2 regions of the Bacillus altaicus genome follow, and region 2 is predicted to be linked to the other one. Evidence: riboswitches for the same ligand, from Rfam matches in the RefSeq annotation. Region 2 holds a riboswitch; the other holds the start of a gene.
The links. A riboswitch is a leader RNA that binds a small molecule or an ion and turns the genes downstream of it on or off. The one in region 2 is predicted to bind S-adenosylmethionine.
Positions count from the first base shown of each region.

Region 1 (3,426 bases), 1.2 Mb from region 2:
TGAGAAAGGTTTACACATTTTGCATAGCAACCGCCTTCAATATTGAATACACCGTTATCAGACCAACCGTGCTCATCGTCACCGATTAATTTACGGTTTGGATCAGCAGATAATGTTGTTTTGCCTGTTCCAGATAAACCGAAGAATAGTGCTACGTCGCCCTCTTCGCCTACGTTTGAAGAGCAGTGCATAGAAAGAATATCTTGTTCAGGTAGTAAGAAGTTCATAATAGAGAAGATTGATTTTTTCATTTCTCCAGCGTATTCTGTACCACCGATTAGTACGATACGTTTTTCGAATGAAACCATAATGAATGCTTCAGAATTTGTACCGTCAATTGCTGGATCTGCTTTGAAGTTTGGTGCAGAAACAATTGTGAACTCTGATTCGTGAGTTGTTAATTCTTCTTCAGTTGGACGAATAAATAATTGATGTACGAACAAATTATGCCATGCATATTCGTTAACAACTTGAATTGGTAGGCGATAGTTGTGATCAGCGCCAGCAAATCCTTTGAAGATGAATAACTCTTCTTTTTCTTTTAAGTATTCTAAAACTTTTATATATAATTTATCAAAATGTTCTTCAGAGATCGGTTGGTTCACGGCTCCCCAAGCAATTTTGTCAGCAACCGATGCTTCCTTCACAATAAATTTATCTTTAGGAGAACGTCCTGTGTATTTTCCTGTTGAAGCAGAAACGGCACCAGTAGAAGTTAATTTCCCTTCGTTTCGCATTAATACTTTTTCCACTAATTGCGGAACACTTAATTGAATCTGTGCATTGCTTCCGTTCAATAATTCATGTAAACCAATTTGGACATTCACAGTACTCATATTTATATACCATCCTTTTCATTTAATGAAATATTTCTCGTAATCCCCATCAAGAGTATAACACAATTATATAAATAATGTATACTATTTATTTGTTTTTGTTTGTGTGAATGTATCATTTCCTTATTAATATTTCATTCTATGCGTATTGAGAAAAACTTTCAGGAAAATGTGAATATTAATTGACAAATGAATATCATTTCTTTAGTATAGGTTGGGACGGATACTCTCTTATCCCGAGCTGGCGGAGGGACAGGCCCGATGAAGCCCAGCAACCTCACTTGTAGTGGTAAATACAGGTGAATAGGTGCTAAAACCTGTGCGAGGCTAACGGTCTCGAACGATAAGAGCAAAGGGCAAAAAGCAGTATGCAAGTAGCAAATTAAACCTTTCCTCTATGTTAAGTGGGAAAGGTTTTTCTGTATGCTTGTGTGGGAGAATAAATGTATGTCGCAGTTTGTGGCAAATTAAGGATGAGTTCCGTACAATATATACAATTACTGTAGGGAGGTTTACCACATGACAAAAAAACGTCATCTGTTCACATCTGAGTCTGTAACTGAAGGACATCCAGATAAAATTTGTGACCAAATTTCTGATTCAATTTTAGATGCGATCTTAGCAAAGGACGCAAATGCACGTGTAGCTTGTGAAACAACTGTAACAACTGGTTTAGTATTGGTAGCGGGGGAAATTACGACTTCTACTTACGTAGATATTCCAAAAATCGTTCGTGAAACAATTCAAGGCATTGGTTACACACGCGCAAAATATGGATTCGATGCAGAAACTTGTGCAGTTTTAACATCTATCGATGAGCAATCTGCTGACATCGCTATGGGTGTTGACCAAGCACTAGAAGCACGCGAAGGTCTAATGACTGACGCTGAGATTGAGGCAATTGGTGCGGGAGACCAAGGTTTAATGTTTGGCTTCGCATGTAATGAAACACAAGAATTAATGCCACTTCCAATCTCGCTTGCTCACAAATTAGCTCGCCGTTTAACTGAAGTACGTAAAGATGACACATTATCATACTTACGTCCGGATGGAAAAACGCAAGTTACAGTTGAGTATGATGAAAATGGTAAACCTGTACGTGTGGATACAATTGTAATTTCTACACAGCATCATCCAGATGTTACGTGGGAAGAAATCGATCGCGATTTAAAAGAACATGTAATTAAAGCTGTAGTTCCAGCAGAATTAATGGATGGAGAAACGAAATTCTTCATTAACCCAACTGGTCGCTTCGTAATTGGTGGACCACAAGGTGATGCTGGTTTAACAGGACGTAAAATCATCGTTGATACTTACGGTGGATATGCTCGCCATGGCGGTGGTGCATTCTCTGGTAAAGATGCAACGAAAGTTGACCGTTCTGCAGCATATGCAGCTCGTTATGTTGCGAAAAACATCGTAGCAGCTGGTCTTGCTGACAAAGCAGAAGTACAACTTGCATACGCAATCGGCGTAGCGCAACCAGTATCAATTTCAGTTGATACACTTGGCACTGGTAAAGTATCTGAAGACGTACTAGTAGAACTAGTTCGTAACAACTTCGATCTTCGCCCAGCTGGTATTATTAAAATGCTAGACTTACGTCGCCCAATTTACAAACAAACAGCAGCTTACGGCCACTTCGGACGTACTGATGTAGATCTTACATGGGAACGTACAGACAAAGCAGCTACTTTAAAAGAGCAAGCTGGTCTATAATATATGAAAAAAAGCTTTGCGCTGTGTGCGCAAAGCTTTTTTTATTTGGTTTTATGTACTACTTGGATGCATGAGCTGCAATAAACTTCTCCGTCTAGCTCAATATACTTTCTTATATTTGTCATACCACTTGCCGGAAATGACATATGAATCCATGCTTTTTCATACGTTTGTATTTCCTTTTCACATGATTTACAAAGGATTGGTTTCTTACGGAACATAGACGGTCACCCTTTCAGTTGACGCGCTTTTCCTGCGCAAAAAGCACTGCTCAGTAAAAATAGCGTTGCGAATATAATACTCACTAATGTAGCGTATGGAATTGCGCCTTTTAAAGAAAAGCCGACAGTGATGGAAGCGACAAATAAGAGGATGAATGTCGTTGTTAATTTTTTATAAAGTTCCATAGTATGTGAACCTCCGAATTGTTTTGCATTGTAAATTTAAAAATTAAACCTATTATGTAGAAAACATAAGAAGAGATAAATAGTAGCTAATGATGTGAAAGCTAGGAGTGTAAGAAATGGAAATAGTATACCTATTTAAATTCCTTTTTGTGGGTGATTATACTTATATTGTATCATGACGTATCGGTGGCTTCATACAGATTTGTGTAAAGATATGTATGATAAAATGAAGAAAAGCTTTTAAGAAGGGGAAGATGAAAAATGAGTGTAACTGAACATAAAAAACAAGCACCAAAAGAAGTGCGTTGTAAGATCGTGACGATCTCCGATACACGTACGGAAGAGACGGATAAGAGTGGTCAATTGTTACATGCATTATTAATAGAAGCAGGACATAAAGTGACCTCTTATGAAATTGTGAAAGATGATAAAGAAAATATTCAGCAAGCAGTGTTAGCAGGTTA
Region 1 covers NZ_CM143394.1:976,706-980,131, forward strand. The annotation lists gene pckA (phosphoenolpyruvate carboxykinase (ATP)) at 1-836, opposite strand, end outside; SAM riboswitch class I at 1,065-1,186, shown strand; gene metK (methionine adenosyltransferase) at 1,356-2,555, shown strand; gene ACE38F_RS05090 (hypothetical protein) at 2,597-2,776, opposite strand; gene ACE38F_RS05095 (hypothetical protein) at 2,783-2,962, opposite strand; gene ACE38F_RS05100 (MogA/MoaB family molybdenum cofactor biosynthesis protein) at 3,224-3,426, shown strand, end outside.
Region 1: it holds a riboswitch for S-adenosylmethionine, as region 2 does, so the genes downstream of both, metK (methionine adenosyltransferase) here and ACE38F_RS11550 (amino acid ABC transporter permease) in region 2, are expected to answer to the same signal.

Region 2 (3,426 bases):
ATATGTATAGACATTTACAAAAGAAAAGAGTAATTTAAATAGAGTAAAAAACAACTTGTAACATTTTCTAAATATATTGTAAAATGATTGTAACAAAACATACATAAAAATGAAATAATGTTGGGGAAAAGGAGAGAGTATATTGTTCCGAAAAATAAAGGGTATATTAGTAGGGGTGCTATGTGTAGCTGTAGTAAGTGGTTGTGGTACAAAAGTAAGTGATGTGGCATTAGTAAGTGATTTTGGTGGGAACGTTGTAGAGGCTAAGGCTGATGTACAGGATTCAATTAGCTTAGTGGATGGGCGTACTGGTACTGAAGTGAAAAAAATAGACTTATCGAGTTTAGGTTATTTTGAAGATGAGGCGAAATTCAAAAAATCGGTAACGAAGGTTGCAGGTGAAGTCGGGAAAAGCGTTGATAAAAAGATGGTCCCTTCACGTATAGCGCCTGATGGATCATGGCAAGAAGGAAAGCCTTCTTATGAATTAATGGAAAAAGAATTAGTAGACAAATTATTAAATGTAGGTATGTGGGATTCTTCTTATCAGTTACCAATTGTTGAGAAAAAGCCTACCGCAACATTAAGTGATGCGCAAGGAAGTGGCACGGTAATTGGTAGATATGAAACGAATTTAGGTGGCTCAGCAGGTGGCCGTATTGAAAATATTCGTTTGTCAGCAGCGAGCATAAATGGGGTTGTATTAGCAAAAGGAGACAGTTTCTCTTTTAATGCATTAATCGGTGATACAACGCCAGATAAAGGATATCAATTAGGTAAAGAAATTGTAGATGGTAAATTAGTAGATGGTTATGGTGGTGGCGTTTGTCAAACATCATCAACTCTATACAATGCAGCAGATCAAGCTGGTTTAAAAATGGTAGAGAGAACTACACATTCTAAAACAGTCGGTTATGTCCCGCAGGGAAGAGATGCTACAATTGCGTATCCATATTTAGACTTAGTATTTGAAAACACGAATGATGCTCCTGTTAAGCTTTATATGGGTATACAAGGTGGAAAGTTAGTTGCTGAAGTACATAAGATGAAATAAATATGTAGTTAAAGGATAATAAAGTAAAAGATTTATAGTTTCTATAATTGAAGCCATCTCTTCTGAATTTTAGAGGAGATGGCTTTTTATGTACAGTTTATTAAGAATAGTAAATGGATGTATTACTAGTATGTCCGAAAAAGAGCGGGATTTAATTCTTAGTTTTCCTATTGACATTGTTTTAATTTGGCTGTATTCTTCATAATAACAACTAAATAAATGGAAAAATTTATTAGTTTTCTTATCAAGAGAGATGGAGGGACTGGCCCGGTGAAATCTCAGCAACAGGCTAAAAAAGCACTGTGCTAATTCCAGCAAACGTAAAAGGCGTTTGGAAGATGAAGGGAAATGGATTAACATTCAACTCTTCTTATATGTGTAAGAAGAGTTTTTTGTTTAGAGAGGGGGGATAGGGTGAAATTTGATGTAACGTATTTTTTAGAAAGTTTTCCGCAATTATTTAAATATGTATACATAACTTTAGGGATTACTGTTGTTTCAATGATTATTTCTTTCGTTATAGGAGTGGGCTTGGCGATCATTACAAAAAATAAAACGAAATTTTTATATCCAATTGTCAGGGTGTATATTTCTTTCTTTAGAGGAACGCCATTATTAGTTCAATTGTTTGTGTTGTATTTCGGATTGCCGCAAATTTTCCCAACTTTTACAGTGCTTACAGCTATGCAAGCAACTTTAATTGGCCTCAGTTTAAATAATGCTGCTTATTTGTCAGAAATCATTCGAGGTTCATTAAATGCTGTAGAAACTGGGCAAATGGATGCTTGTTTATCAGTTGGAATGACAAAAGCACAAGCGATGCGACAAATTATCTTTCCGCAGGCTATTCGTGTAGCAGTGCCGTCACTTGGAAATAATTTTGTTGGATTGTTAAAAGAATCTTCGTTATCTTTTGCACTTGGAGTGGCTGAAATATTAGCACAAGCGAAAATGCTAGCTGCGCAATCGTATCGTTATATGGAAAGTTATTTAGCGGTAGCGATTGTGTATTGGATTATTACAATCGTAATTAACTGGGGACAGAAAAAGTTGGAGAAGAAACTTGATGCACCGTATTTATAAGAGAAATGAGGTGATATATGTGATTGAGCTAAAAGATTTGTATAAATCTTACAAACATAATGAAGTGCTGAAAGGAATCTCACTTACTGTCAAAAAAGGGGAAGTGGTAGTAATTATTGGACCTTCTGGTTCAGGGAAATCGACATTACTACGATGTTTAAATTTATTAGAACAACCGGATGATGGCAGTATTAGAATTGAAGATTTAGAGATTCATACGAAAAAACTTTATCAAAAAGAAATAATAAAATTACGCAAAAAAACAGCAATGGTTTTTCAAAATTATAATTTATTTAAAAATAAAACAGCATTGCAAAATATTACAACGCCATTAACGGTTGTGCAGAAAAAGAGTGACGAAGAGGCAAAGAGAATAGCGAGAGAAATATTAAAACAAGTAGGCTTAGCTGATAAAGAAAAATTTTATCCGACAATGTTATCAGGGGGGCAACAGCAAAGGATAGGGATTGCTAGGGCAATGGCTTTAAATCCAGCTGTATTATTGTTTGATGAACCGACTTCAGCGCTTGATCCAGAATTAGTTAATGAGGTATTGCTAGTTATTAAGGATTTGGCAAGACAGCATATAACGATGGTTATTGTTACACATGAAATGCATTTTGCAAAAGAGGTGGCGGATCGCATTATATTTATGGCTGATGGAATTATCGTAGAGCAGGGAAAACCAGAAGAGATTTTCCAAAACCCACAAAATGAACGTACGAAAAAGTTTTTAAGGCAATTAAATGCTTCTGAAGAAGGCAATCATTTCGTTATTTAGGAGGAAGAGTTATGAGAAAATCGTCATTATTACTAACATTAGCATTAACACTATCAGTGGGGGCTTTGTCTGCATGTGGTTCTAATGCAGCAAGTAAAAAGACAGATGAAAAAGTAGTGAAAGTTGGGACTTCTGCAGGTCGTAGCCCATTTATATTTAAAGAGGGTGAGAAAGTAAAAGGTTTTGATGCTGAAATTATTGAAGCGGCTGCTAAAAAAGCTGGATATAAAGTAGAATGGAATGTTTCTGATTTTGAAGGATTATTCGGTTTATTAGATTCAGGCCGTATTGATACGATTGCAAATGAACTATCCGTTTCTCCGGAAAGAAAAAAGAAATATGATTTTTCGATCCCATATGTGTATTCAGGTTCTGTTTTTGCGGTGAAGAAAAATAATAATACAATTAAATCGCTAGAGGATCTAAAAGGAAAGACTGTAGGTGTTGGACTTGGTACAGCAGGAGAGCAAGAGTTAAAAGCTTTAAATAAAAATAATGCTTTTACGAT
Region 2 covers NZ_CM143394.1:2,205,075-2,208,500, forward strand. The annotation lists gene ACE38F_RS11545 (VanW family protein) at 143-1,054, shown strand; SAM riboswitch class I at 1,293-1,399, shown strand; gene ACE38F_RS11550 (amino acid ABC transporter permease) at 1,469-2,137, shown strand; gene ACE38F_RS11555 (amino acid ABC transporter ATP-binding protein) at 2,157-2,918, shown strand; gene ACE38F_RS11560 (amino acid ABC transporter substrate-binding protein) at 2,930-3,426, shown strand, end outside.